One region of the Pseudarthrobacter sp. MDT1-22 genome, then DNA from elsewhere that is predicted to be linked to it. Evidence: riboswitches for the same ligand, from Rfam matches in the RefSeq annotation. Region 1 holds a riboswitch; each other region holds the start of a gene.

Evidence for each region. Region 1 has a riboswitch for cyclic di-AMP ahead of ACX80M_RS13670 (M23 family metallopeptidase). Riboswitches for the same ligand answer to the same signal wherever they lie in the genome.
Region 2: it holds a riboswitch for cyclic di-AMP, as region 1 does, so the genes downstream of both, ACX80M_RS07965 (C40 family peptidase) here and ACX80M_RS13670 (M23 family metallopeptidase) in region 1, are expected to answer to the same signal.
Region 3: it holds a riboswitch for cyclic di-AMP, as region 1 does, so the genes downstream of both, ACX80M_RS16915 (aggregation-promoting factor C-terminal-like domain-containing protein) here and ACX80M_RS13670 (M23 family metallopeptidase) in region 1, are expected to answer to the same signal.

What each region holds. Positions count from the first base shown of each region.
Region 1 is NZ_JBTNDK010000016.1:67,538-77,445, forward strand. Features, by position in the region: gene ACX80M_RS13650 (DUF3027 domain-containing protein) at 1-352, shown strand, start outside; gene ACX80M_RS13655 (MFS transporter) at 398-1,732, shown strand; gene serC (phosphoserine transaminase) at 1,816-2,946, opposite strand; gene ACX80M_RS13665 (metal-dependent transcriptional regulator) at 3,224-3,919, shown strand; cyclic di-AMP (ydaO/yuaA leader) riboswitch at 4,073-4,291, shown strand; gene ACX80M_RS13670 (M23 family metallopeptidase) at 4,295-5,119, shown strand; cyclic di-AMP (ydaO/yuaA leader) riboswitch at 5,267-5,429, shown strand; gene ACX80M_RS13675 (C40 family peptidase) at 5,500-6,174, shown strand; gene ACX80M_RS13680 (C40 family peptidase) at 6,362-7,114, shown strand; gene ACX80M_RS13685 (HNH endonuclease) at 7,351-7,851, shown strand; gene ACX80M_RS13690 (NTP transferase domain-containing protein) at 7,914-8,618, shown strand; gene ACX80M_RS13695 (DUF6457 domain-containing protein) at 8,615-8,908, shown strand; gene ACX80M_RS13700 (molybdopterin molybdotransferase MoeA) at 8,874-9,908, shown strand, end outside.
Region 2 is NZ_JBTNDK010000007.1:112,979-122,886, forward strand. Features, by position in the region: gene ACX80M_RS07955 (dienelactone hydrolase family protein) at 1-1, shown strand, start outside; gene ACX80M_RS07960 (protein adenylyltransferase SelO) at 127-1,590, shown strand; gene ACX80M_RS07965 (C40 family peptidase) at 1,660-2,544, opposite strand; cyclic di-AMP (ydaO/yuaA leader) riboswitch at 2,574-2,742, opposite strand; gene ACX80M_RS07970 (aggregation-promoting factor C-terminal-like domain-containing protein) at 2,957-4,249, shown strand; gene ACX80M_RS07975 (cupin domain-containing protein) at 4,273-4,653, opposite strand; gene ACX80M_RS07980 (TraR/DksA family transcriptional regulator) at 4,793-5,152, shown strand; gene ACX80M_RS07985 (DNA alkylation repair protein) at 5,149-5,709, shown strand; gene ACX80M_RS07990 (DUF1918 domain-containing protein) at 5,763-5,963, shown strand; gene ACX80M_RS07995 (NUDIX domain-containing protein) at 6,018-6,542, shown strand; gene ACX80M_RS08000 (biliverdin-producing heme oxygenase) at 6,605-6,859, shown strand; gene ACX80M_RS08005 (DedA family protein) at 6,864-7,376, shown strand; gene ACX80M_RS08010 (thioesterase family protein) at 7,408-8,211, shown strand; gene ACX80M_RS08015 (SulP family inorganic anion transporter) at 8,260-9,908, opposite strand, start outside.
Region 3 is NZ_JBTNDK010000025.1:2,314-12,221, forward strand. Features, by position in the region: gene ACX80M_RS16870 (dehydrogenase) at 1-103, shown strand, start outside; gene ACX80M_RS16875 (6-pyruvoyl trahydropterin synthase family protein) at 107-502, shown strand; gene ACX80M_RS16880 (glycosyltransferase) at 507-1,748, shown strand; gene ACX80M_RS16885 (DNA glycosylase AlkZ-like family protein) at 1,752-3,050, shown strand; gene tadA (tRNA adenosine(34) deaminase TadA) at 3,116-3,622, opposite strand; gene ACX80M_RS16895 (phosphatase PAP2 family protein) at 3,745-4,437, shown strand; gene upp (uracil phosphoribosyltransferase) at 4,480-5,115, shown strand; partial or broken gene ACX80M_RS16905 (VOC family protein) at 5,178-5,552, shown strand; gene ACX80M_RS16910 (HAD-IA family hydrolase) at 5,583-6,263, shown strand; gene ACX80M_RS16915 (aggregation-promoting factor C-terminal-like domain-containing protein) at 6,334-7,062, opposite strand; cyclic di-AMP (ydaO/yuaA leader) riboswitch at 7,068-7,220, opposite strand; gene ACX80M_RS16920 (sensor histidine kinase) at 7,320-8,873, opposite strand; gene ACX80M_RS16925 (response regulator transcription factor) at 8,881-9,621, opposite strand.

The DNA.
Region 1 (9,908 bases):
TGAGGGCGACCGCCTGGTCACCCACCTCTTCGAATCAAGAATGGCCGGCTACCACGGCTGGCAGTGGTACGCGGTCCTGACCAGGAACTCCCGCTCCAAGGTGGTCACGGTCAGCGAGCTTGGCCTCCTGCCGTCGGAGGACTCCATCCTCTCCCCGGAATGGGTGCCGTGGGCCGAGCGCGTCCGCCCCGAGGACGCACAGGCCGCAGAGGAAGAGGAACCGCGCGCTGCCGAGGCTTCCGCTGCGGAGCCGGACACTTCGCACGCCGAGGCTGAGACTCCCGGGTCCGAGGACCGGGACGAAGACTCCGAAGTCGACGAAGGCGACGACCCCGCCGGCGAGGCTGACTAAGCAGTTGCCAATGCGCAGGGTTGAGAACCAAGAAGGCCGGCACTGATGTCCACCTTCAAATCCCTGCACATCCTCAACTACCGGATCTGGTTCCTCGGCGCGCTGGTTTCCAACATCGGAACCTGGATGCAGCGGACGGCCCAGGACTGGCTGGTGTTTGACCACCTCACCGATCACGACGCCGGGGCCATGGGCATCACCATGGCGCTGCAGCTGGGGCCGCAGCTCTTCCTGGCGCCGGTCGCCGGCCTCGTGGCGGACCGGTACAGCCGCCGGCAGCTGCTCATCATCACCCAGTCAATGATGGCCCTCCTGAGCACCGGCCTGGGCATCCTCGTGGTGCTCGGCGCCGGCCAGCTGTGGCACGTCTACGGCTTCGCCCTGCTGCTGGGCATGGTCTCCGCCCTCGATGCCCCGGTGCGGCAGACCTTTGTTTCTGAACTGGTGCGGGACGACTACCTGCCCAACGCCGTGGCCCTGAACAGCGCCTCGTTCAATGTCGCCCGGATGATCGGGCCCGCCGTGGCCGGCGTCCTCACCGTAGCGGTAGGTCCCGGCTGGGTGTTCGTGATCAACACCTTCACGTTCCTGGCCATGCTTCTGAGCCTGTGGAAGATCCCCGCCGCGTCACTGCGCCACCTTCCCCGGGCGGCTCCGGGTAAGGGCCGAATCCGGGAGGGGCTGCGCTATGTGCGGTTCCGGCCGGACATCGTGGTGGTCCTGGTGGCCGTGTTCATTGTGGGAACACTCGGCCTTAACTTCGTGCTGTTTATCGCCGCGATGGTGGGCACGGAATTCGGGCTGGACGCCAGCGCGTTCGGGCTCATGAATTCCATTATGGCCATCGGTTCCGTGGCAGGCGCGCTGCTCTCCGCCGGCCGCGGCAAGCCCCGCTTGCGGATGATCTTCGGCGCCGCGGCCGCCTTTGGGGTGACCTCGGGACTGGCCGCGCTTGCCCCGGACTACTTCTGGTTCGGGTTGGCGCTGGTGCCGGTGGGCCTGTTCGCAATCACCATGATGACCAGTGCCAACGGCTACGTCCAGACCACCACCGATCCCGTGATGCGGGGCAGGGTCATGGCCCTGTATATGGCCATCTTTATGGGCGGCACACCCATCGGCGCCCCGTTGGTGGGATGGGTGGCCAACGTCGCCGGCCCCCGGTGGTCGCTTTCCGTCGCGGCCGCCTCCGGGATCATCGCCGCCGTGATCGGAATGATCTGGATCATCCGCGCCCAGCGGCTCCGGCTCACCTTCAACCGGCGGGCCTGCGGCCTCCGGTACTTCGGCGTCGTCTCCCATCTGGGCGTCCAACAACCGGGGGACAACGCAAACGGCGCCGCCCGGGACGAAAACCCGGACGACGCCGTCGGACGCTGACAACCGGCGTCACCACAAGACAGCGCGAACGGACACTTGGGGCCCTGGTTCCTGGGCCCCAAGTGTCCGTTCGCGCGGGTGCGCTACTTGCGCAGCTCGCCCACCACATAGTCGATGCTTGCCAGCAGCGCGGAGACGTCAGCCGGCTCGATGGCAACAAACGTGGCGATCCGGAGCTGGTTGCGGCCCAGCTTGCGGTACGGCTCGGTGTCCACGACCCCGTTGGCGCGGAGCACCTTGGCGATCGCGGCGGCGTCGATCGAGTCGTCGAAGTCGATGGTGGCGATGACGTTGGAACGGTCCTCCGCCTTGGCCACGAACGGCGTGGCGTACTCGGAGGCCTCGGCCCAGGAGTAGATCCGGCCGGCGGAGTCAGCGGTGCGGGCGGACGCGAAGTCCAGGCCGCCGTTGGCGTTCAGCCACTGCACCTGCGCGTCGAGGGTCACCAGGGTGGAGAGCGACGGCGTGTTGTACGTCTGGTTCAGCTTGGAGTTGTCAATGGCGGTCTGGAGGTCCAGGAAATCGGGGATCCAGCGACCACTGGCCTTGACCCGGGCGGCGCGTTCCAGCGCGGCGGGGGAGAAGAGCCCCAGCCACAGGCCGCCGTCGGACGCGAAGTTTTTCTGCGGGGCGAAGTAGTAGACATCGGCCTCGGAGACGTCCACGTCCAGGCCCCCGGCTGCGGAGGTGGCGTCCACCAGGACCAGGGAACCGGCGTCGGCGCCCGCGACGCGCTTGACCGGAGCCGCGACACCCGTGGAGGTTTCGTTCTGCGGCCAGGCATAGACATCCACGCCAGCCTCGGCGGCCGATACCGGGCGCGTGCCGGGCTCGGACTTGATGATGGAGGAGGCGTCCAGGAACGGGGCCTTGTTGGTGGCTGAGGCGAATTTGGAGCCGAACTCGCCGAAGGACAGGTGCTGGGCCTTCTTTTCCGCCAGGCCGAAGCTGGCGACGTCCCAGAAAGCGGTGGAGCCGCCGACGCCGAGGACCACTTCGTAGCCTTCGGGGGCGCGGAAGAACTGGCTGAGGCCTTCACGGACGGAGCCCACGAGGTTCTTGACCGGAGCCTGGCGGTGGGAGGTGCCCAGGATGGTCTTGGACGCCGCTGAGAGCGCTTCGAGCTGCTCCGGCCTGACCTTGGAGGGTCCTGCGCCGAACCGTCCATCCTTTGGCAGGAGGTCGGCGGGAATAGTGATGCTGGTTTCGCTCACGGGGGCTCCAATTTCGGCATGGACGTGGCTCACGTCCGGGCGGTGGGGTGGCCGGTAGTCGGCGGTGACTGCATAAGGACCTCTTTTATTCTGCCTGAACCCTCGATTGGGCGGGGAACCGGGGCCGTCATAGTCCGGCCAATGAGACCGTTTGTCCCCGCCCGGGCATTATCCAGACAAATTCAAAATAGGCTAAGCTTTTTAGCGGACCTCGCCGCTGAGCGGGACGCGATACGGTGGGACAACGCAAGGTACTGCGCTCGAGGAGCTGAGCTGGATGACGGATCTGATCGATACTACGGAGATGTATCTTCGGACCATTTTGGAGCTTGAAGAAGAGAACATCGTTGCTCTTCGCGCACGCATCGCCGAACGGCTGCGGCATTCCGGACCCACGGTGTCCCAAACCATCGGCCGAATGGAACGGGACGGACTGGTCGTGGTCTCCGGAGACCGCCACCTGGAGCTCACGGAAGCCGGGCGGAAACGCGCTACGGAAGTGATGCGCAAGCACAGGCTCGCGGAACGGCTCCTGGCGGATGTGATTGGCCTGGACTGGGCCTATGTCCACGATGAAGCGTGCCGCTGGGAACACGTGATGAGTGAACGCGTTGAGCAGCGCATCTACGAGTTACTTAACCACCCCACCGAGTCTCCATACGGCAACCCCATCCCCGGACTGGCTGCCCTGGGCGGACCCGCGCCTGCGCTGCCCGACGCCGGTGTGATTAATCTCCTTGATGCGATGCAGGGCTACGGGCCGGCGTCGAACGTGACGGTCAGCCGGCTGGCTGAACCCATCCAGGTGGAACCTGAGCTGCTGGTCCAGCTGGACGAAGGCGGGATCAGGCCCGGTGCCTCGGTGTCCTTGGAGCGCGTGGGGGAGTACATTTCCGTGCGGGTTCCGGGAATCGAAGGGGCGCTCGAGCTGCCCCCGGAAGTGGCATCCCACGTCTTCGTTTCCGTCCGCTGACGGGACGGCGGTCCGCCGTGTGGGGCCGCGCCATAGCGCAGTGACCCAGGTTCCGCAAAGATAACGGAATTGTTACTGTCCAAGTTAATCACCTATAGTTGTAACTCAGCGTCGATACAAAAGCGTTACCTGATCCGGAGCCGAGCTCTGCCAGCGGATCAGGTGCATCAGTCACCAACTGGCAGAGGCGGGGGAACCACAACCGGCAGTCGTAAGACTGCCTTGGGGTGAAGTCCGTCAGCAGCAAGCCTCTTCCAGCGAAGGATCCTCACGGGATATCTCTGCGCCAAGTGCTTGTCACGGCGGACCGGGTCTTTGAACTCTCTGACCCGAATCCGACAGCTAACTTCGCAGGCTATCCAGAGAGGAACATTCTTGACCACGCAATACTCCAGGGGCCGCCGTCGCGCGGTGGGTCCCGCCTCGGCGCCCAGAGTGGCCGAGGATTTCACCGCGGAGAGGCCCCGCGACCCACAGCGGGACGCCCGCCGCCGCCGGGGACCCTTCCGGCAGATGACGGATTTCGCCGCCGCCAGTGGCCTCGGCCAGAAGGCCGGCATCGCCTTGGCAGCAACAGGCCTAGCACTTACCGTGACGGTTCCTGTGACCGGCCCCGTGATGGCCACTCCGGCACCCGGCCAGGCCGCATCGGCCGTTTCCGCTGCTCCGCAGCCCGAAGTTACCGCCGAAGCCGCCGCCCAAATTGATTTCAGCCGCTCGTCCGTGGTTACCCAGGGTGATCCCGACGGCAAACTGAAGCAGCTGCTGAGCGCACAGTCCGCGGGATCCATTACCCGTGCGGCCTCTGCCGGAAGCCTCGGCTCGCCGCTAGCCCAGCTGGTTACAGTCTCTCCGTTCGGATTCCGGGTCAGCCCCATTACCGGCGGCTCCGGCGATTTCCACCGTGGCCAGGACTTCGTGGCACAGTGCGGAACCTCTGTCCTGGCTGCCGCCAGCGGCACCGTGACCTTCGCCGGCTGGCACCAGTACGGCGGCGGGAACCGCGTTGTGGTGGATCACGGCAATGGCCTTGAAACCACCTACAACCACCTCTCCTCCGGCAGCGTCAAGGTAGGCCAGACGGTCAGCCGCGGCGATGTGGTTGCCCTGAGCGGCACCACGGGCGCGTCCACGGGCTGCCACCTCCACTTCGAGGTCCAGGTCAATGGCGAAGTCGTTGACCCCACGGGCTGGCTCTGACCAAATGATGGCCAACTCTCGAATCGCAGTGACGTGCCGTGACCTGAATGTGACATTGGCTCGGAACTCCTGTAACGTCTAAAGCGCGTCAACTTTTCCGAAGTTGACGTTCTTGAGTGGATTGCCTAGCTCTGCCACCGCTCAAGGTCCGTTCGCATGACATCGTCTGGCAGGGGCGGGGGAACCAATTTTGGTCTTCGATTCTGAAGGCCTTGGGGTTAAGTCGCAAAGCTTCCACTGTGAAGCAGCGCGGCCGGGTGACTCCCATCCGAATCCGACAGCTCACCTCGCAGGCATTGGGAGAGGCTACCTTCGTGTCTTCACGCCATACTTCTGCGCGTCACCGCGCACAACCGGTTCGCACTAACCCCTTGGGCTCCGTGTCCAAGGCCGTCAGTGCCAATGCCGGGACCGTAGGTCGCCAGGCTGCTGTTATCGCAGCTGCATCAGGTCTGATCCTGAGCATGGGGCTTCCGGCCAACGCCGCGGACACCACCGCCGGCGTTTCCGCCTCCACCGAGTCCGGTTCTGCGCAGACGGCACTTGCCGTAACTGCCGCGCCCACGGCTACCGTTTCCTTCGAACGCCCCGTCATCAAGACGACGCCGGCGCCGAAGGTTGAGACGGTCCGTGCGCAGTCCACGGCCTCCGAAGCCGGGGCTCAGGGTGCTGCCGCAACCGAGGCCGCGGCCTCCAAGCTCGCTGACACTGTCTCCTCCGCTGCCGCTTCGGGTCTGGCAGCACTTGCCTACACCGGTATCGGCAACCCCTACCTCTGGGGCGGCACCACTCCCAATGGCTGGGACTGCTCAGGCTTCACGCAATGGGTCTACGCCCAGGCTGGCATCAGCATTCCCCGCACCAATGCCTGGACGGCCATGCGGCCCACCGCCACACCGGCCACCGGTGACCTGGTCATGCAGAATGGCGGCGCCCACGTTGGCATTTACGTCGGCAACGGCATGATGATCAGCGCACTGAACCCGTCACAGGGCACGCTGCTCCACTCCGTGGCATCAACAGGCTCCTCCGCGTTCTTCACAATGGCCCCGTAGTTCCTGCAGTCCAGTAGTTGCTGCAGCCCAGTAGTTGCTGCAGCTTGGCTGCCGGAACCGTTTCTTCGCGAGAAACTCTTCGCTAAATCCCCGTTCGGGGCGTGCCGGCGTACCCCCAAGATGCCGGCGCGTCCAAAGCCCTTAGGCTGCCTACGCGGTCCTGAGGAAAACGAAAGAGAGAAAATTAATGACTACACGTGCAACTGTTGCACGGCACCGCGCCGAGGTCGCCAAGACCAACTCGCTGGCTGTCATTGCCAAGGCTGTCGGCGACAACGCCGGCGGCATGGGCCGTCAGGCTGCGGTTATCGCTGCTGCTTCCGGCCTTGTCCTGACCAGTGGTATCGCTGCGAACGCGGCTGACACCGGCGTCCAGCGTGAAGCTGCGTCCGCTTCGAACCTTGAGGCTGAGGTTTCCGCCCCGGCCATCATTTCGGCTGCTTCCACCATTGCCATCTCCTACGAGAAGCCCGCAGTGACCACCACGCCGGCTCCCATTGAGGCTCCCGCCCCTGTTGTTGAAGCTCCGGCTCCGGCTCCGGCCAAGGCCGCGGCCACCCTCACGGTAGCGTCGGCAACTCCGGCCGCTCCGAAGGCGCCGGTCTCCGCCAGCGGCAAGGGCCAGGCCATCCTGTCCGCAGCCTATGCACAGCTCGGCGTCAGCCAGGACTGCACCATGCTGGTCACCAACTCGCTGGCTGCCGTGGGGATCAACTTCCGCGACTGGCCTGCAGGCTACCTGTCCCTCGGTCAGACCGTCAGCGCCGCCGAGGCCCAGCCCGGCGATCTGTTGTACTACGCCGACGGCGGCGCGGGCGTTGCCCACATTGCCGTCTACGCTGGCAACGGCCAGGCCGTGCACGGGGGCTACAACGGCAACCAGACCGTTGTGTTCAGCGCCAATGTCGGCTCCGGCCCCGTTTACATCCGCGTGTCCTAGCACCAGAGTCAGCATTCGAAGGACCCTCGCTTCACGGCGGGGGTCCTTCGCTGTCTGCGGGCTGCTGCCCTGATCCGGAGAGATGCACGAATCCGACACGTGACGGCGGCCGCTTCTGCGATTAGCTGATCCCGGGATTCTTTGTTTACTCTTGTGGTGTCGATCCATAGCCCGGATATGCCGGGGGCAGCCGGCCCTCGTGCCCCTGACGGGTGCGGCCACAAAGAGGTACGTGCATGCGCACTCTCGTTCTGAATGCTGGATATGAACCGCTGGCGGTAGTCACCTTCCGCCGGGCGCTGGTGCTTGTGCTCACGGGCAAGGCCAGTGTCATTGCCGAGGGCGATGATCCTGTGGTGGGACCGCAGGAGATCCTGGGCCGCCCGTCCGTGATTCTCCTGAACCGCTACATCCGCCCCAGATACAACCAGAGCACCGCAGTCAGCCGCCGCGGAGTCCTGCGGCGGGACGGCCACCGCTGCGCGTATTGCGGCAAGGGTGCCCACACCATCGACCATGTGCAGCCCAAATCACGTGGCGGCGCCGACTCCTGGGAGAACCTGGTGGCCGCGTGCCTCCGCTGCAACAACACCAAGGGTGACCACACGCCGGCTGAAATGGGCTGGAAGCTCAGGTTTGATCCGGAACCGCCGCATGGCACCATCTGGCAGATCAAGGAACTTGAGAAGCCCACGCCGGCTTGGGATCCGTTCCTGCTGCCTGAACGGGCCGCCTGAATCCAGTCGCTCCGCAAGTCCAGCCCGCGCAGTATTCCAGCCCGCGCGGTTAAGCTGGGAGGGTGGACGCTGACCCCCTCGACTTCGATGCCGTCATCCTCGCCGGCGGCCGTTCGTCGCGGCTCGGTGGCGTGCCCAAGCAGAGTCTGACGTACGACGGCGCCTCCCTCTTGTGCCGCTCCGCCGCCGCTGCGAGGGGAGCCCGGGCCGCCGTCGTGGTTGGTCCGGACACCGGGGAGGTGCCGGCCGGCGAAATCCCTGCCGGATTTCTCCGCTGCCGCGAAGAACCCCCCTTTAGCGGACCGGGGGCGGCCATCGCGGCCGGGCTCGCGGCCCTGGCCGCTGCGGGTGGCAGCCGCCCCGGGCTGACGCTGGTGCTGGCCTGCGACATGCCCAACGTAGGGCAGGCGGTGGCGGTGCTGAAGGCTACTTTGCGTGCGCGAGGACCCACCGCCGGAGCGCCCACGGGACCGGACGGCGTAGTGGCCGTCTCGGAGGATGGCCGCCGTCAGCCGTTGGTCGGTTTTTATAGCACGGCCGCGCTACAACGTTCCGTGGCGGAACTGGAAAGCACAGGACGCTTAATCAACGGGTCGGTGAGGGCACTCCTTGCTAGTCTGGACGTGCAGCTTGTCGCCGTTCCGGCCGGCTCCACGGCAGACGTGGACACCTGGGACGATGCCGCCGCACTTGGAGTGGCCGGCCCGGATCCCCTAACCGGGCTCCGGGGCAACACTGCCGCAGACGATTTGGGAGGCAGAGCGTGAAAAGCCAGGACGAGACGCTGGAAGAATGGTGCAGGTCCTTGCTCCAGGCGTATGAACTGGAGGACGTCCAGATCGACGTCAACACCATCCTGTCGCTGGCCGGCGTGGCAGCCCACTCAGTGGTCCGCCCCGCCGCCCCGCTCACCACCTTTATTGCCGGTTTCGCCGCCGGCCTGGCTGCGGGATCGGGGCAGGCCACCAACGCCGCCGCCATGACCGCTGCCATGGACCGTGCCCGCACCCTGGCTGCTGACTATGACGCCGAATCCGCCGGGACCCCCGTCGAATGAATCCCGTTCAGTGACCGCCGCCCCCGGCGACGCATCCGAAAATCCCGAGCAGCAGACAGCCCCGGCAAAGCACCTTGCCCATACCTGGGATGAGGCGCGCAGGGCCGCTTTTGATATCGCCACGCCGATTCCGCCGGGCCGGGTTCCCCTGGGCCAAGCCCTGGGCAGGGTCCTGGCCGGCGACATCACTGCGTTGCACGACATGCCGCACTACGCGTCGTCTGCGATGGACGGATGGGCCGTCAACGGCAGCGGTCCGTGGATCGTGGCAGAGGCAGGCCAGCGGCTGGCACCCCACCAGGCCAGCCCCATCGTCACCGGCGGACTGATCCCGCCCGGCGCCAAAGCGGTCCTGCGCAGCGAAAGCGCCGTGCTTGGAACGGACGACGACGGCCTGCCGCTCCTGATGACCGGCGGCGGCGCCCGCCCCGGCGAGCCCGGGAACGGCCAGCACATCAGGAAGGCCGGCGAGGAAGCCGCCGCGGGAGATGTGCTGGTCAAGGCCGGCGTAACACTGAACCCGGCCCATCTGGCGGTCGCAGCCCTGGCCGGGCACGATGACCTGCTGGTCCAGGGCAAGCCGGTGGTTAAGCTCCTGCTGACCGGCTCCGAAGTTGTGGCCCACGGGCTGCCGGTCCCCGGACAGGTCCGGGACACCTTCGGTCCGCAGCTCGCGGCCGTAGTGGAAATGCTTGGCGGTATTAACGGCGGCCAGGAGCGGATCGGCGATTCCTACGCTGAGTGGCTGGACGGCCTGGCCGACGTCCCGCCCGAGGTGCCGGACCCCTCCGCGCTGCCTGCCGACGTCGTGATCACCACCGGCGGTACTGGCGTCTCGGACACCGACCACCTCCGCCGGGCTGTGGCGGAACTGGGCGGGCGGCTGGTCATCGACGGCATCGCCATGCGCCCCGGCCATCCGGCTGTCCTGGCCGAGCTCCCCGACGGTCGCTTTGTCCTGGGGCTCCCCGGAAACCCGCTGGCCGCCATGATGGCACTG
Region 2 (9,908 bases), on a different contig from region 1:
AGGGGCGACGCCAGCACGGCTGATCTGAGTAGCGCTATCTGACGTTTTGAGCCTCCAGAACGACAGATAGCGCTACTCAGTTGGGAGGGCGGGGCACTCACCCGCGGCCGCGGGTAGTCTTGAAGGATGAGCACCGCAATCCCACTAACGCTCACCTTCGACGGGCGTTTCGCCCGCGAACTCGAGGAGCTGGCGGTTCCCTGGCAGGCGGAAGAAGCGCCAGACCCGCAGCTGCTGGTCCTGAACGAGCCGTTGGCCGGCGAACTGGGCCTGGACCCGTCCTCGCTGCGGACGCCCAAGGGGACCCGGTTGCTCATCGGCAACCAGATTCCTGACGGTGCCACACCGGTGGCCCAGGCCTATGCCGGCCACCAGTTCGGCGGCTACTCACCCCTGCTCGGCGACGGGCGGGCCCTCCTGCTGGGTGAGGTCACGGACATCCACGGGCAGCTTCGGGACATCCACCTCAAGGGCTCCGGCCGGACACCGTTCGCCCGCGCAGGTGACGGTCTCGCCGTCGTCGGTCCCATGCTGCGCGAGTACATCGTCAGCGAAGCCATGCACGCCATGGGCATCCCCACCACGAGGTCCCTCGCCGTGGTGGCCACGGGCCGGCCCGTCCGCCGCGAAACCATGCTGCCCGGCGCCGTGCTCACCCGGGTGGCCAGCAGCCACTTGCGCGTTGGCAGCTTCCAGTTCGCCCGCGTCAACGGCGAGACGGACCTTCTCCGCCGCCTGGCCGATCATGCCATCAGCCGCCATTACCCCGACGCGGCGCTCGCCGACAAGCCCTATCTCGCGTTCTTCGAGGCGGTCATAGCCGCGCAGGCGTCCCTGGTGGCGCACTGGATGCTGGTGGGCTTCGTCCATGGCGTGATGAACACCGACAACATGGCCATCTCCGGCGAGACCATCGACTACGGTCCCTGCGCGTTTATGGACGCCTTCAACCCCGGCGCGGTCTATAGCTCCATCGACGCGGACGGACGCTACGCCTACGCCAACCAGCAGGTCATTGCCGAGTGGAACCTCACCCGGCTCGCCGAAGCACTCCTGCCCCTGTTCCATGAAGACCAGGACCAGGCCGTGGCGCTCGCCGTTGAATCCCTCGGCGCCTTCCGCACGCTGTACAGCGCTGCCTGGTCAGCCGGCATGAAGTCCAAGCTTGGGCTGCGCCCGGACACGCACGACGACGTCGCGTCGCCCCTGGTGGACGGCGTGTTGGCGCTGCTCCAGGAAGGCCAGGTGGATTACACCTCCTTCTTCCGGAGCCTCGGCTCGGCGGCCCGCGGGACCCCGGAAACTGCGCGGTCCATGTTTGCGGACCCGGGCGTCTTCGACGCCTGGGCCGCACGGTGGCTGGCCCTGGCGCCGGACGCGGACCTGATGGACCGGGTCAACCCCGTCTACATCCCCAGGAACCACCTGGTTGAAGAGGCTCTGGACTCTGCTATCGCAGGCGACCTGGACCCATTCAACCGGTTGGTGGACGTCCTGGCCGATCCGTACACGCAGCGCCCCGGGCTGGAACGCTACGCCGGCCCCGCCCCTGAAGACTTCGGGAGCTACCGGACCTTCTGCGGGACCTGAGCGAACACCAGGGATGGACGACGGCGGCGCGCGGCCGGGTGCCGCCCGCCGCCGTCGAGCATGGTCGGATCACGCTACGCGGACGAAGGACGCTCCGGCGAGCCAGCTGAGGGAGTGGACTTCGGTTTTGTAACCGTCCACCCCGCCGCTGACTACCTGGCCGTTGCCGGCGTAGACGCCCACATGGCCGGCGTAGACGCCCACATGGCCGGCCGTGATGACCAGATCCCCTGCGGCCGGGGTGCCCACCACCGTGCCGTACTGGTAGAACTGGCCGGGAGCCAGGTCACCCACGCTCTTACCCACCGAGCGCAGCGCCTTCTCCACCATGGCGGTGCAGTCCTGCTGCACGCCGAGCTGTGAAGTGGCCGAAGCCAGGATGGCCGCGCCGAGCGAGCCGGCCGGAGCCTGGGCTGCCGGTGCGGACGTTGAGGCCAGCTGTATACCGGTGTTGGTGGCGGAGGACGGCGCCGCTGCGGCCTTCGCCGCCGGAGCCGGTGCGGCGCCCGGTGCCGTGTAGCCGGCGCCGGGGATCCGGATCTGGTCGCCGGGGTAGATGATGGTGGTCAGCGAGAGTCCATTGGCGGCAAGGACGTCGTTGAGCGGGACGCCGTTGGTGGCGGAAATCTGGCCCAGCGTGTCACCCGAAACGACGGTGTGAACGTTGGCCGCGGCCGGTGCCGGAGCAGCAGCGGCCTGAGCAGTGGCGGCTGGGGCCGCTACCGCCGCACTTGTTTGGACCTGGGCGTTGGCAGTCCCGGCATCATCCGGGCCGTGGACGCCGGCCTGAGCCGGGACGCCGATGCCGAACAGCAGGCCGGATGCAGCAACAGCCACCAGGGCCGGACGGCCAAACGTCAGGGCGTGTGCTTTGGCCGTTGACGACAGGCCGACAGGGACGGTAGAGCTGGCAGAAACCACACGATGGCGTGCGGAAGCGGAATTCTTGGACACGGTTGATCGCCTCTCCCATGCCTGCGGGGTGAGCCTCTCCCATGCCTGCGGGGTGAGCTGTCGGGTTCGGGTCGGAGATACCCGGCCGGTAGCGGCGCCGCACTGAACGGAGCGATACCGACTTAACCCCAAGGCTTCGCAAGAAGCCGTGGAAACGTGGTTCCCCCGTCCCTGCCAGCTGGAAAGCGACTGGATCCCGGTCAGCGGCAGGGCTCGGCATACTGGCGGGAATGGTCCGGCTTGAGCCGGGCCACCGTTTGACCATAACTTCTGCTCGGCGGCAATGTCACATTCCGGTAACGGAATGTAGGAGTGAAATTCACTCGTACATCAGCGCGAATTCTCTACTCCCTGGTAACGATGTTGCAGGTCAACCCCCGTAATCCGTATATGCCCGGTAAGCTCACCAACTATGTCCCGGATTGTTCAAAAAATGCGGCTGCCCGCCCTCGCCGGCATGCTGGCGGTCGCCCTGGTAGGGTCGGCTGCGCTGCTGCCCTCACATGCCGCCGACGACGCCCCGCCCGGCGGCTATCCCTCGTGGCAGGACGTGCAGAACGCCAAGCAAAGCGAGGCCGGCAAAGCGGCAGAGGTCACCAGGATCAACGGGCTGCTGGGCGGGCTTCAGGCCGAAGCGGAGGCGCTGGGCAATGCGGCCGTGACATCCGCCGCGGAGTACGCCCAGGCCGAAGCGGCGCTTCAGGCCGCCACTTCCACTGTGGATGCCCTGACCGCCCAGACGGCACGCGCCGCGGCCGAACTGGGACAGTACAAGAAGGAAATCGGTGCCCTGGCGGCGCAGTCGTATAAGACCGGTGGCACAAACATGGGTTTCTTCGTTGCTCTCGACGCCGTGCAGAACAACAGCATCCAAGGCCTGAATATCGTCCAGATCGTCAGCGACAAGACTGCAGCCCTGGTGAACAAATCCGCAGCCGCCGAACGCATTTCCCGCGCCCTGGCCGATCAGGAGCAGGCAGCCAGGGCCGAACGCGAGCGACTGTACGGCGAAGCCCGGACCAAGCTCGACGCCGCCCAGTCCGCCCAGCAGGCCATGTCCCGGCAGATCGCGGAGCAGCAGGAGCACGGCCAGGAACTGACCGCGCAGCTGGCCTCCCTCAAGGGCACCACCGCTGCGGTGGAGGGTGAGTTCCGGCAGGGCCAGGTGGCCTTGGCCGCGTACGAAACGGCGCAGGCCGCCAAACGGGCCACGGCCCAGGAACAGGCGCGCCAACAGGCGGAGGCGGCAGCCAAGGCAGCTGCACTCGCCGCCGCGCAGAAACCGGCTCCGGCCCCACCTGCTGTACCGGGAGTGCCCGCCCCGCCTCCAGTCCCGAGCCCGACGCCGGTCCCGCCGCCCGTCGTCGTCGTGCCTTCCGTGCCGGGCGGCGCTGTGAACGACCCCGCCGGCGCAAAAACCTACGCGGCCGGGCAGTTGGGCGCCTACGGCTGGGGCCAGGACCAGTTTCCGTGCCTGGCGTCGCTGTGGACCAAGGAGTCGAACTGGCTGACCACCGCCACCAACCCGTACTCGGGCGCATACGGCATCGCCCAGTCGCTGCCGGCCAGCAAGTATGCCAGCGCCGGCAGCGACTGGCTCACGAGCTACCGGACCCAGGTCAGTTGGGGCCTGTCCTATATCGCTGACCGCTACGGGTCACCGTGCAGCGCGTGGAACCATTCCGTGGCCAACAACTGGTACTGACCTGCCGGGGGAGGGCAGCCGGGTCACGTTCCCGGGGGCTTGGCGAATTCCGCGGCGCTGAAGAATTCAATGCCGACGAAGGCTTCGTCGCCGTCCACCCAGGCGTCATGCCCGGGTGGAATGGTGTACGAATCGCCGGCGCTGATGCTGATCCGGTTGCCACCGGTGGTCTCGACGTTGAGGGCACCGGAAACGCAGTATCCGACGTGGTTGTTCTGGCAGGACTCGGTCTGGACCACCGGCTTGATGCAGTCCGACCAGCGCCAGCCGGGACTGAACGTCAACCGGCCGACCGTGTAGTCGCCCAGGTTGACGACATCCACTTCGGTTTTCTCCGGCCGGCGCTTCTCATCCGGTGTGTTGTGGGACTTGACTGCCAGTTCTGTGACGATGTTTGTAGGCATGACACGCAGACTTTCTCTGTTGGTTTTGTGTCCGGCAGCTTTCTGTCCCTGGCTGCCAGACCACATCTGAGGCGCTTACGCTTGCCAGCATCCTCCCGCCGGCGGCGCTTGTCGAGACCCAAACCACTAGGCTTTTCCCATGCCCGATTTTGAACGGTTCCGGGTCCTGCTGGAAGAAGAGCGCGCCCGGAAACTCGAGCTGCTCCCCGCGCTCCGTGCGGACATCTCCTCGGCGAACGCCGCACGCCAGGATTCCAACGTGGATGACGAACACGACCCCGAGGGTTCCACCATTGCGTTCGAGCTGTCGCAGGCCTCGGCGCTCCTGAAGCAGAGCAGTGCGGGACTTGACCAGGTGGATGCGGCCCTGGCGCGGATTGCGGCGGGCACGTACGGAACGTGCGCCGTGTGCGGGGACCCCATCGCGGAGGGACGGCTCGAAGCCCGCCCGTCGACGCCGTTCTGCATCCTCCACGCGGCCACCGGGAGGGTGCTGTGAACGGGCGTGTGCAGGAGGCTGCCGGCTTCATCGATGCCACCCTGCAGAATGAGGGCGCCTGGTACCGGGCGGAAGGCGTGGAGTCCCGGGTGGGCGGGGCACTTGGGTCCTACGGATCGTCGGTGGGAGCCGTACGCGGCACCGTCCGCGACGCCGGCACGAAATTCAAGGATCTTGGCCACGACGAGGTGACCGCTTTGGCATCTCTCCTCTGGGGCCGGCCCGGTCCCGGCAGGCGGCCGGTCTATGAAAGGCGGCTCGCGGCCGTGGTGCTGCTGCAGTCCCGGGTTGCCCTCCTCCGCCACTCTGACCTGACCCGGCTGGAGGGCTTCATCAGAACCGCGCAGACCGGTGAGCTGGTGGACCCACTGATTGCCGACGTTGTGGTTCCGTTGCTGCAGGGACTGGGCGAAAGCGGCCGCCAGCGCGCCGACGTCGTCATCACCCGCTGGCACCAGGACCCCGACGATTCGCTTCGCCACGCTGCCCGGCTCATCGCGTCTCAGGGACCCGACCTGCAGCGCATTTCCGGGAACCGCGACGCGGAACGCGACTGACCCCTGTTCCCCGGTCCCCGTCAGTCGTACTCTGGGGCTTGGAGGTGATTGCCATGGAGGCAGCGCAGGGCGACAGGATTATCGTCCGGGGGAGGACCGTCGGATCTTCGGACCGGCACGGCGTGATCGTGGAAGTCCGTGGTCAGGAAGGTCATCCGCCCTACCTGGTCAGGTTCGACGACGGACACGAAACCGTTATGTACCCGGGCGGTGATTTCGCCGTCGAACGCGGTCACGCGGGACAGGCCGGCTGACGCGCCGCGGGCGGCCGCGCGTCCGGGCCACCGGGCACCTGTCAGACTGGTGGAATGGATCACTCCTTGGCTGCCACGTCCCCTGACGCGAACCTCACGATTCCACCGGCCCGGACCGGTCCGCGGGACCCCGGTGACGCCTGGGTGGAGGGCGGCGGCGGCAAGTTCTGGGGCAGGTTCGGTGCCGCGGGCGTGCTGGCTTATGACCCCGGCAAGGGCGTTCTCCTGCAGCACCGCGCGCTGTGGAGCCATAACGGTGGTACCTGGGGACTGCCCGGCGGAGCATTGCACCAGGGCGAGGACGCAGTCACCGGGGCCCTCCGCGAGGCGCACGAGGAAGCCGCGGTACCGGCCGCGGATGTGAGCGTCCTCTTCAAGTCTGTGCTGGACTTGGGCTACTGGTCCTACACCACCGTTGTAGTGCTGGTGACCGCGCCTTTTGAGCCCGTAATCAGCGATCCGGAAAGCCTCGAACTCCAGTGGGTTCGGTTGGACGAGGTGGACGCGAAGGAGCTCCATCCCGGTTTCGCAAAATCGTGGCCGGACCTGCGGACGCGCATGCTGGAAGGGCGAGATTAGGGTTGCCTAAGTGCGGTGCGCCATAATGGTGTTCCGACCCCCTGCTGCGCATGAGGAAGAACATGACCGCCCCGCTCTCCGTGTTGCTCACACAGTCCACCAGTGCGGCCCACGAAGAAGCTGAGTCGTCCCCGTTTATGGGCGACCTGCTCAAGGGCAGGATGGACGCGGCCGCCGTCGCTGCCCTCACTGCCCAGCTGGACAAGGACGGGACCGAGGAGGTGCTCGCGCACGCCGCCCACGCCTTCCGGCTCAACGGCGGCATCTTCGCGGACCTGCAGCTCGCCGTCGGGGCCCGACCGCAGCCTGCGGCCTGACCCCATGGACCAGTTCCGGGATCTGCCCTTCGGCGTGGCGGCAGCCAGCCTGTTCGCGATTGTTATGCTGCGCGTGAATGCGACGTACTGGATCGGCCGGGGAGCCGCAGCAGGCATGGAACACACGCGGTTCGCGTCGTCCTGGAACGGCCGGCGTGCCGTCCACGCGAAGGAGCTGGTCCGCCGGTGGGGACCACTCGCCGTGACGCTTTCGTTCCTGACCATCGGCCTGCAGACCGCCGTCAACCTCGCCGCCGGCGCTGCGAAGATGCCGTTGCGGCGCTACCTTCCCGCCGCCGTCGCCGGTTCCATCCTCTGGGCACTGCTCTACGCCACCATCGGGCTCGCCGCCGTGGAGGCGTGGCTGGCGCTGGCTGCCGGCTCCCCGTGGGGGATTGTTGTGCTGGCCGCCGCAGCGGCCGGACTTATCGCCTGGCTGCTGGTACGGCGGCGGCGCCGGTCGCGGGGGAGCGCTGCCGACCGGGCCGAGGCAGGCACAGCGGATAGGGTGGGCTGAGCCACACAAGAACAAAGCGAAAGGGTCAATGTTGACTGCTGCACTCCCGGAACTGGCCGACGGCGATTTCTACTACCAGGCGCAGGGCGACGGCCAATTCCGCTCCACCATCCACGCCCAAGGGGCCTGGAACGAGCACGAACAGCACATGGCGCCAGCGTCCGGACTGATGGCGGACAGCCTGGAGCGCCACGAGCCGCGCGCCGACATGCGCATGGCCCGGCTGAGCTACGAGATCCTGGGCCTGATCCCGGGCGGCGGGTTCCACATCGAAACCACCACTCTCCGCCCCGGCCGGACCATCGAGCTCCTGCAGGCAGAACTGGTAGCCAACGGGCGGGTGGCCATCCGCGCCACCGCGTGGCGGATGATCACCAGCGACACGTCCGCGGTTGCCGCCGTCGAGGACACTGCCATCCCGGCACCGGATGAATGCAAACCGTTCGACGGCGCCGCCATCTGGCCAGGCGGCTATATCCGGTCCCTGGAGATGCGCGTGGCCGAGGGCCACCGGCCCGGCGCCGGCATCGTCTGGCTCCGCACGCAGCACCCCCTGACGGATAAAGCCGACAGCGGCGACCTGGCCCGCCTGATGGGCCTCGTTGACACAGCCAACGGGATCGCGGCCAGGGTCCCGCCGGGCAAGGACAGCTATGCGTTCCCCAACCTGGACCTGCAGATCCACATGTACCGCAGGCCCGACGGCGAATGGCTTGGCTTGGACAACGCCGTCTCCTTCGGAACCGACGGGATTGGCCTCACGTCCACCGTCCTGCACGATCTTCAGGGCCCGTTCGGCCGTGCCGAACAGATCCTGACGCTTCGCCGGACCTGACGGCCTTGCCCGTGACTACCGGACCGCTGTGACTACCTGTCCCTGTGACTAGTCGGCGCCGGTAATGCTTTTGTAGCTGTGCACCGCATTGCGCAGGGTGGGGAAGAAATGGTCCGCAGTGAACCGTGCGCTCGCCCCGAACCGGATCAGGCGGTCCTTGATCGGTCCCTTCATTTCTGCGAAGACCAAGCTGATACCGTCCTGCGCCAGTTCATCGTCGAGCAGAACGAGCTCATCCAGCGCTGTCGTATCAAGGCCTGTGATCGGCTCGGCTGCCACAATGACCCACTTCACCGGCCAGGGCGCAGCGTCCACCAGGCCGTGGATGTGCTCGGCGAACACTTCCCCGTTGGCAAAGAACAACGGTGCATCGAAACGGGCAATCACCAGGCCCTCCACCCGCCGGCCTTCGGGATGCCGGTCCAGGTCATGGAAGCCCGGAACGTCCGCCACGCTGGCCAGCTCAGTGCGGTAGGGATCCCAGGCGCGCTGGACAAAGGCCAGAAGGGACAGTCCAATGGCCACGGCAATTCCCGGCAGGACCCCTACAAAGGCGACGCCGAGGAATGTAACCACCAGGAGGAGGGCCTCCAGCCGGCTCATCCTGACGAGGCGCACGAGCGTTCGCACGTCAACCAGCGAAGACGCCGCCACGATCACCACGGCGGCGAGCGTGGCGGTGGGAAGGAAAGCCGTCACCCCCGGTGTGGCGACCATAAAAAGGACTACGAGCAAGGCTGCCACCACACCGCTGAGCTGCGTCTTCGCCCCGGCGTCGAGCACAATCGGGGTGCGGGAGGAACTTCCGCTCACCGGAAAGCCGCCCAGCACCCCGGTTGCCACGTTGGCGATGCCCAAGGCCCCCATTTCCTCATTGCCGTTGACCCTCGCTCCGCGTCGCGCTGCGAGGCTCTTGGACAAAGTGGAGGTGTCCGCAAAAGCAATCAGCGCGATGCCTGCTGCAGGGCCCACGAGCGACAGGACCTCGTCCACGCCAATTCCGCCCAGCGCAGGGGCCGGGAGTCCCTGCGGCAGGGCGCCCACCATGGGCAGCTGTCCGGCCAGGCCCAGTACGGCCACTGCGGCGATGGAGCCGGCCACCGCGAACAGGACGCTGGGCACCTTCCACGGAAGAAAACGGCCGGCGACAATGACGGCCACACTGCCGGCACCCACAGCCAGGGCGATGGGATTGATACCGCCGCTGAGGACGGCGTCCGCCAGGGACGTGAGGCGCTCAAAGAGGCCATCGGCCGAGACATCGATCCCCAGCAGCCGCGGAAGCTGGCTGACGGTGACGGCCAGTGCGATGCCGTTCAGGTACCCGACGCGGATCGGCCGGGACAGCAATCCGGTCACAAACCCCAGCTTGAAGATCCGGCCGGCTATCAGGAAGACGCCGATCAGGATGGCCAGCACTCCGGCCATGGTCACCGCCTTCTCCGGATCCTGCCCGGCCAGCGGAAGGATGGCGGCCGCGATCATGGGGGCCAGCGCCGAGTCCGGCCCCACAATGACAACCCGGGATGGCCCGAACACGGCATAGAAGATCATGGGCACCACGGAGGCGTACAGCCCGTTCACCGCAGGAAGCCCGCTGGCCTCGGCGTACGCCATCCCTGCCGGCACCAGGGCTGCGCTCAAGGCCGCCCCGGCCACCAGGTCCGACTTCAGCCAGGACCGTTTGTAGCCACGCG
Region 3 (9,908 bases), on a different contig from region 1:
AGTGCAGAACCTCGCGGACGGCACGCTCGAAGCCCTGTGCCACGTGATCGAATACCCCAACGCAGACAGTCCCGCGGAAGCCAACCCCAAAGACAGGAAGTAGCCCGTGTTCAGCCTGACCGTCCGACGTCATTTCATGATCGCCCACAGCCTCCCGCGGGACGTATTTGGCCCGGCCCAGGCCCTCCACGGGGCGACGTTCGTGGCGGAGGTGACGTTCCGCCGTCGTGCGCTGAACCAGGACGCGATCGTCCTGGACATCGGGGCCGCCGGCGGCATCATCGAGGACGTGCTGTCCGGCCTCAACTACAAAAACCTGGACGAACACCCGGACTTCGAAGGGAAGCTCAGCACCACCGAGGCGCTCGCGGAATACATCGCCCACGCCGTCGCAGCCAAGCTCACGGATGACGACGACGGCCGCGAGCTCGCCGGGATCGACGTCACCCTGCGCGAAAATCCGGACGCCTGGGCCACCTACACCCACTACCTGTCCGCCTGATCCCATGCTGATCAGGTTCCTGGTCCCCGCCAACATCCGCCACAACTCCGGCGGCAACGTCTACAACGCGCGGCTCACCCAAGGCCTGAGATCCTTGGGGGTTGCCGTGGAGATACTGGCGGTGGAAGGTTCGTGGCCTGACGCCAGCGCTGGACAACGACGGCGGCTGGGCGGCCTGCTGGGCGCCTGGGACCCAAGGGTGGACTCACCGCAGGCGAACATCACCCCAGAAACGGTCACCTTCGTGGACGGGCTGATTGCGTGCGGTGCGCCTAGCGAACTGGAGTACGCCGCGGCCGCCGGACAACACGCGTGGGTCCTGCAGCACATGCCGTCGCCCAGCCACCCCGACGGCGAAGGGCGGGCACTGCGGGCGGCCGCCGGAGTGATCTGCACCAGTTCGTCCGCAGCGGCCTCGGCGGCAGAAAAGCACGGGCTTCCCGCCAGCCCGGTTGCCTTGCCCGGGACGGATCCTGCACCGGTGGCGCCTGGTTCGGCCCCGCCCCACATCATCGCGGTGGCAGCGCTGCTGCCCAACAAGGACCAGCTGCTGACCGTGGCCGCGCTGGCCAGGCTCCAGGACCTCGCTTGGACAGCGTCCCTCGTGGGAACGGACGACGCCGATCCCGCCTACGCGGCGCAGGTCCGGGCAGCCATTGCCTCCTCTGGAATGGAGGACAGGGTGCGCATGACCCGCCAGCTCGCCGGTACCGCCCTGGCGGACGAGTGGAGCCGGACGGACCTGAGCCTTCTTGTGTCCCGGGCCGAAGCCTTTGGGCTTGTGGTGACGGAATCGCTGGCCCACGGGATTCCCGTCATCGTGCGGGAGGGAACCGGCGCCGTGGACGCGTTGGGACTCGCCCGAAGACTCGCCGGCAGGCTCGCGGGAAGACCGGACGGCGAGCGTGGTGGTGAACGTGATGCCGGGACATATGCGGTGCCAGGTGCCGCCGTCGGACTCGCCGGACCCGAAGGCGACGCACCTCGTGGCAACGGACCTGAAGACCACCACGCGGACGTGCTCGCTGCCGTGATCCGGCAGTGGCTGGTGGACGGATCCCTCCGAGCCGGCTGGCGTGCCGCTGCCCTGGCGGCACGGGAACAGCTGCCCGGCTGGGACTCCACTGCCCGGAACGTCCTGGAAATCCTCGGCGTGCCTGCTAAAAAGCCTGCTGCCAAAACGCCTGCTGAAGAAACCCCAGCCGAGGGGATGCCTACCGCTGCGCGTACGGCCGGTGGACAATAAGCCATGACCACGCTCCCGACCTCCGCCGCCGTATTGACCCCACAAGCCGTGATCCCACAAGCCGTGATCCCACAAGCCGGGACCCCACAAGCCCTGAGCCAAGATGCCCCGGATCCGCAGGTGCTCACTCCGGAGCTCCTCAGGGCATGGGCCTGGCATAAGCAGGGCCTCGACGGCTCCCTGCAGGGCGCGGATGCCGCCGACGTGTTTAGCAGAGCGGGCTGGGCCCGTTCCGTCGGCGGCGCCAACCCGTACCTCACTCTCTTTGCCCGCGCCGGCACTAGCCGCGCGCAGGCGGATGCCGACGTCCTGTCGCTGAACATCCATGAGTTGCCCACCGCCCGCGGCTGCACCTATGTGCTGGGACAGGGTGACTTTGCGTGGGGCCTCCAGATCGGCCGGGACGCCGCCGTGGCGCCGTTCCGTGTGCTGGCAAGAATGAGCGTCGAGCGCGGCGAGATCACGCTGCTGGAGGAGGAGATCCTCCACGCCCTCGCCGAGGCCGGCAACCCGCTGGACCCCAAACAGCTCAAGGATCTCCTGGGCGATTCGGTCCGGAACCTCGGTGAGGAGGGCAAAAAGAAGGGCGCCGCCACCACGTTGCCCACGGCCTTGGGCCTCCTCCAGGCGGACGGCCGGATACGGCGCGTGCCCGCCAACGGCCGGCTGGATCAGCAGCGCTACGCCTACACACTGTGGGGTTTGCCGCCCACCGCCATGGACGACGACGCCGCCCGCAGCCTCCTGCTGCAGCGCTATCTCGGCTGGACTGGCGGTGCCACGGTCAAGCAGTCGCAATGGTTCACCGGGTTCACCCTGGCCCACACGAAGGCAGCGTTGGCCGCCACTGGGGCAGTGGAGGTTCCCACCGCCAACGGTGAGGTGCTGTGGATGATGCCCGACGACGTCGGGCGGCTTGCGTCGTTCGAGGCGCCGGCGGAGGAACAGATTCAGCTGCTGGCCGGCACGGATTCGTTGGTCCTGCTCCGCAGGAACTCGGGGGAGCTGTTTGCCGAGGAGGACAAGGGAAAGCAGGTCCTGGGGTCCACGTTGGCGTTGCAGGCTGACCTGCCGGACCATCCCATCTTCGACCGCGGCCGGATCATCGGGCTGTGGCAATACGATCCCAGGAAATCACGGATTGTCTATTGGCTCTTTGACGGGGCCACACCCGCAGTATCCCGGCGCATCGCCGAGGTAGAGGCCTGGATCCGGGACGAACTGGGGGACTTCCGCTCGTTCAGCCTGGACTCGCCGGCCTCGCGCCAGGACAGGATCGACGCCCTGGATGCCGCAGGCTGAGAGTCGTGCAGGCAGGTGAGAGCGCTACAGCAGGCCCGAGACAAATTGCAGCCCCCTACGACCCGTTACAGCCGGCTGCGGTGCGCTGCGAAGAAGTCCCTGAGAACCGCACCGCACTCCTCTTCCCTGACCCCGCCGTACACCTCAACCCAGTGGTTGAGCCGGCGGTCGCGGAGGATATCGAATACCGAGCCCGCCGCTCCGGCTTTCTCATCCCAGGCACCGAAGACCACTCGGGGAATCCTGGCCAGGACCACCGCGCCGGCGCACATGGCGCACGGCTCCAGAGTGACCACCAGCGTGCAGTCCGCCAGCCGCCAGCCGTCCCCGGCGCCGCCGTCGAGCTTGGACAAGGCACGCAACCTGTCCGCCGCCTGGCGGATGGCCATCACCTCGGCGTGGGCGGTGGGGTCTCCCAGGTCTTCCCGCTGGTTTCGTCCAGACCCCAGGACGGCGCCGTCGGGCCCTATCACGACGGCGCCGATGGGCACATCCTCGGTGTCCAGCGCGCGCTGGGCTTCGTTCAGGGCAAGACCCATCCATTCGAGGTGGATCTTTTCTGCGGCGACCATGGCTCAATGATAGTTTCGAAGGATATCCAGCCTGCAAAGCATGGACGCCGGGAGGCATAGTGGACACATTCAGGGACCGTCTGGGCCAATGGTTCAAACCATATGCCGCGCTGTGGCTCACCATGATGGTGGGCGGCGCCTTGGTGGTCACCATGGCGCTCCTGGGTGCCGAGGTCTACAGCAACGTGGTGGATGAAGAGGGACTGGCCGCCCTGGACCTGCCCGCGCTGGAGCTGTCCCAGGGCCTTCGGAACCCCGCACTGGATGCCGGGGTGACGGCTTTCACCAACATCGGCGGGGGCATCGGCATGCCCATCCTGGCCAGCATCCTGACAGCCTGGCTCACGTTCCTAAGCCGGACCTGGCGGCCCATCGTCCTGGTGGGCGGCGCCGCGGCCGTCTCCACGCTGGCCACCACGGTGGGCAAGCGGCTGGTGGGCCGCACCCGCCCGGACCACGCCGAAGCTGTCCCTCCGTACGAGACTTCGCCGTCCTTCCCGAGCGGCCACACCCTGAATACGACGGTGGTGATCGGTGTCCTGGTGTACGTCATGTGCCTCCAGTTCGAAATGCTGTGGGCGCGCATCACAGCCATCACCGCCGGGGTGATCTTCATCATCGCGATGGGCCTGAGCCGGGTGTTCCTGGGCCACCACTGGCTGACCGATGTGATGGCCGGCTGGTTCCTGGGCCTTGCCTGGGTGGGCATCGTGATCCTGGCGCACCGGCTGTTCCATGTGCTGCGGAAACGCGAGCACGCGGGCCCGGCACCCACGTTCGAACACCCCGCCCTGCGGGAGGATCCGTCGAGCTGATTCCCGGCCGGAGGCCCTCCGCGCGGGTGATAGTTTTGACGCATGCGCACTCTCGTTGTGGACCACCCGCTGGTCGCCCATAAGCTCACCGTCCTGCGGGACAAGAACACTCCGTCACCGGTCTTCCGGCAGTTGACGGAAGAGCTGGTGACCCTCCTGGCCTACGAAGCCACCCGTGAGGTCCGCACCCAGCCGGTCACCATCGAGACGCCGGTCAGCACCACTGTGGGCACCGCTTTCACCAAGCCCACGCCTCTGGTGGTCCCCATCCTGCGCGCCGGGCTCGGCATGCTTGAGGGCATGACCAAGCTGGTCCCCACTGCTGAAGTGGGTTTCCTGGGCATGGCCCGCGACGAAGAAACCCTGGACATCATCACCTACGCGGAGCGGCTCCCGGAAGACCTGACGGACCGGCAGATCTTTGTGCTGGATCCGATGCTTGCCACAGGCGGAACCCTGCGCGAAGCCATCAAGTTCCTGTTCAAGCGCGGCGCCTCCGACGTCACGTGCATTTGCCTCCTGGCCGCGCCGGAAGGCCTGGCCAAGCTCGAAGAGGAACTTGCCGAGGCCAACGTGACCATCGTGCTGGCCTCCATTGACGAACGGCTCGACGAGAAGTCCTACATCGTTCCCGGGCTCGGCGACGCCGGCGACCGCCTGTACGGCATCGCCGGCTAATTCGGGGCTGCTTCGGATTTCAGGTCTTCCGCTTTTCTGCCGCCGCCGTTAGCCTGTGGCGCATGGACTGGAAGCTTGAACTCGTTTTTGTGCCCGTATCCGACGTGGACCGCGCCAAGGATTTCTACGTCAGCAAAGTTGGATTCAACCCGGATTTCGACGAGTGACCCATGGATGGCATCCGCTTCGTCCAGCTGACCCCGCCGGGATCCGCCTGCTCCATTTGTATTGGCGAGGGCCTCAATGTCGCCCCTCCGGGTACGGCCCCAAGCCTGCAGATGGTGGTCAGCGACATCCAGGCTGCCCACGACCACCTCAAGGGCAACGGTGTGGAGGTCAGCGACATAGACATCCAGGGCTGGGGGCACTTCGTCTACTTCGCGGATCCCGACGGAAACAAGTGGGCGGTGCAGTACATCCCGGGCCGTGACGCCTAAGCCGGTGACGCCTGGGGCAAAATAGGCAGCATGAACATCCCCACACCTGCCGCCACACGAACACTGACCTGCCGGGCCGTCCTTTTCGATATGGACGGCACGCTGGTGGACTCCACGGCAGTAGTGGAGGAGGTCTGGGGAGAATTCGCGGCCCGGTACGGCCTGGACGTCGCCGAAATCCTGCGCACTTCGCACGGCGTCCAGGCTGCCGATACCGTACGCCGGTTCGCGCCGGGGGGAGCGGACGTCGCGGCCCTCACCGAGGAACTGGGTGCGATGGAACGGGTGCGGACGGCCGGTATCGTCGCGTTGCCGGGGGCTGCCGACCTGCTTCGCAGCCTCCCGGCTCAGGCAGTGGCGCTGGTGACTTCAGCGGACAGGACCCTGGCGGACATCCGCATGGACGCTGCCGGGCTGGACATGCCGGCCACGGCCGTGACGGCGGACCTGGTCACACGGGGCAAGCCGCACCCGGAGGGCTATCTGATGGCCGCCGGGCTGCTGGGCGTGGAACCGGAGGACGCCGTGGTGTTCGAGGATGCGCCCGCCGGAATCGCGGCAGGCGTTGCTGCGGGTATCCGGACGGTGGCCGTGGGTCCGAATGCGGGCGAATTGCCGGCAGGCGTGCTGAATATCGCGGATTACCGCGCCGTAACCGCCTCCGTGGAAACGGACGCCGCGGGACGGCAACTCATTTCTTTCCGGCTTTGACGCCGGCGGATCACCTTCGTAATCCGCCGGCGCAGCTCAGCGCCGCGGCTGCCGGCGAGGCTCAGTCGGCCTAGTACCAGTTGTGCGACAGGTGGAAGTTCAGCGCGCCGCACGGTGACTGGTAGCGCTCCTGGATGTAGTTCAGGCCCCAGTTGATCTGCGTGCGGTAGTTGGTGACGTAGTCCGCGCCGGCGCTCGCCATCTTCTCAGCCGGCAATGACTGGACGATGCCGTACGCGCCGCTGCTGGCGTTGGTGGCCGTGGTGGTCCATTCGGATTCCTTGGTCCACAGCGTCTGCAGGCACTGCATCTGGTCAGCGGACCAGCCGTACGTCGCCAGCTGGCCAGCAGCGTAGGCCTGCGCTCCTGCGGGGTCGTTGACGGCCACAACGGGCGTGGGTGCAGGTTCCGGAGCCGGGGCCGGAGCGGGCTCCGGGGCCGGGGCAGGTGCCGGTTCGGCGGCCTGGGGCGCGACGTTGATCTCGGCCGGCGCAGCTTCCGGGGAGGCCGGGGGCTGGATCTCGGCTGCCTCGAAGCTCAGCTTCGACTGGGCGCTGGCTTCTTCGGCGGCCTGGTCCGCGCTGGCCGCAAGCGACGCAGACTCGGAAGCGTGTGCTGCGGCGCTGACGCCGACCAGCAGGGCGCATGCCGTCGCGAACACCGCGACGCGCTGGCCCACGGAGGGAATCCGGGCCGCCTTGGACAGTGGGGACATAGCTGCACCGAAGCGGGACTGCTTGCGGTGGCTGTCGGACTTTGTGTCGCCCTGCGGGCGCGTTTGTACCTTGAATTCAGACATGATGGATCGCCTCTCACACCTGCGGAGTTAGCTGTCGGGTTCGGATGAGGGCATCCGGCCACACGGCACAATCACGTGTTGGCTTAACCCCAAAGGGCACTTGGTGCCCGGGACGGTGGGTCCCCCGCCTCTGCCTCTGAAAACGGAATCCGGGAAGCGGCAGAGCTTGGCGTCATCCGGATATGCGGCCCAACGGGAACCACACGTCATCGACGCTACAGGAGCTGGACGCTTAAGTCACATTTTGGTAACAGGAATCACGACGACGGTGTGTCGCCTTGCTGGGCCCGGGCGTCAGTGGGTCGCGCGAGCGCGCCGGTAGGGAAGAGTAACGCGAACTCGGTCCGTCCGGCCCGCGATGTCACCTCCACGCTACCGCCGTGGGCCTCCATGATCGACTGGACAATGGACAGGCCCAAGCCACTAGTGCCTTCGGAGGCCCCGGCGCCCGAGGCCGGCGCTGTACCCTTGCGCGCCGCGTCTGCGCGGGCAAACCGGGAGAAAACGTGGTCAACGAGTTCCGCAGGGATGCCCCCGCCGTCGTCCGTTACCGTCACCGCTGCGTCGCCATTGGCAGACTTCGTGACAGCGGTGACCACGGTGGTCCCCGGCGGCGTGTGCTTGCGCGCATTGGATAGCAGGTTGACAAGCACCTGACGCAGTTGGGACGCATCACCCGTGACGGCGAGCGGCTGGTCAGGCAGTTCAAGGCGCCAGTGGTGGTCCGGGGCGATGACCTTCTCGTCACTGACGGTTTCGATCACGAGTTGTGTGAGGTCAACTTCGCTGAGCTTCAGGGGCTGGCCCTCATCGAGCCGGGCGAGCAGGAGCAGATCCTCCACCAGGGTGGTCATGCGTTCGGACTGGCTTTGGACCCGGGCCAGGGATTTCCGGCCGTCCGGCGTGAAGCTCTCGGTCATCCGCATCAGCTCCGTGTACCCGCGGATGGCAGTCAGCGGCGTGCGCAGCTCATGGGAAGCATCGGCTACGAACTGCCGCACCTTGGTCTCGCTCCGCTGCCGCGCCTCGAGTGCGCTGGCGACGTTGTCCAGCATGAGATTGAGGGCGTGCCCTACGCTGCCCACTTCGGTTCCGGGATTGGAGTTCGACGGCGGGACGCGCACCGCGAGTGCCACCTCGCCCGCGTCCAGCGGCAGCCTGGCCACACGGGTTGCAACCTCGGAAAGCTGCTCCAGCGGCTTCATGGTGCGCCGGATCAGCACAGTTCCTGCCAGTCCGATCAGCGCCAGGCCGCCCAGGGAAACGAACACAAAAGTCCAGACCAGCGATGCCAAAGTACTCTCCTTGGCAGCGAGCGGAAGGCCCGTGACAAGGACATCGCCGTAGCCGGTTTCCACGGCCACAATCCGGTAATCCCCGTTGGACAGCGAGCGGTTCACGGGAAGGCCGTTCCGCGTCAGCGCCAGCAGGGTCTGCTTGTCTTCGGCGTCGAGGGCCAGACGCGTGGTGTCCGAGTCCAGGAAACCGCCACTGGGGATCTGGCCGTCCAGGATCCGCGCATTCAGCGTTCCGACACTCTGCCCGCGGGAGTCAAGCGGGTCCGGCCTGCCGTTGAATCCGCCCAGGGGCGGGCGGCCCGGATCGTTCGACCGTTTGGCGGCCTGGCTCAGCTGTTCATCCAGCTGCCCGGTGAGAAAGGAATCCATGGAGGCGTAACTGAACAGCCCCACGGCGCCGCAGATGGCCACCAGCAGGGCCATGGCCAACAGGATCAGGCGCGTGCGCAGATGCCAGGTGTCCGGTTTCAGCCAGCTCCGGGCTGGCGCTGGGGTTGCTCGCGGCGAGGACATCGAGCTGCTACTCAGCCGGCTTGATGACGTAGCCGGCGCCCCGCACGGTATGGATCATGGGCGGGTGCACTGCATCCACTTTCTTGCGCAGGTAGGAGATGTAGAGCTCCACAATGTTGGCCTGGCCGCCGAAGTCGTAGTTCCAGACGCGGTCCAGGATCTGGGCTTTGCTGATGACGCGTTTGGGGTTCTCCATGAGGTACCGGAGCAGCTCGAACTGGGTGGCGGTGAGCTGGAGGGCGTCGCCCGCACGGGTCACTTCGCGGGTGTCGATGTTGAGGACAAGATCGCCCACCACAAGTTCGGCAGTGTCCATCGCGGCAACGCCGGAGCGCTGGACAAGGCGGTGCAGCCGCAGCAGGACCTCTTCCATGCTGAACGGCTTGGTCACGTAGTCGTCCCCGCCGGCCGCCAGGCCCACGATCCTGTCCTGGACAGCGTCCTTGGCAGTCAGGAAAAGCGCAGGTACCTCGGGCGCGAAGGCACGGATCCTGCCCAGCAACTCAACGCCGTCGAACCCTGGCAGCATCACGTCCAGCACCAGGACGTCCGGGCGGAACTCCTTGGCAAGCTTGACGGCCTCCGGGCCATCCGAAGCCACGGCAACATGCCAGCCGACCATGCGCAGCCCCATGCTCATGAGCTCGGAAAGGCTGGGCTCGTCGTCAACCACCAAGGCTCGGATGGGGGAGCCGTCCGGGTGGGTCAGTTGCGGAAGGTTGTTGGTCATGGAGTGCGAAGTGGCCATGGGACAACTCTCCGATCAATCGGTTAGCCCGCGCTATGGGGTTCCTGTGCGCACGCTGTGAATCCCAGCCTAGCGAGCTGGATGGGCGATCTGGGTGGCCGGGCGGGACGCCGACCATCCGCAGGCGGCCGCCTTCTCCGCTGGACAGGCGGCAAAACCCAGCAGGGAATCTCGGCAAGTCATTGGCCGGTGAATTTCAAGGTCTTGGTATGGCGAAAGGGCGAACATTGTTCGCCGGAGAGGGCCATTTGCGCACCCTTGGCGGACAACAACTCCTATTTTGCCGC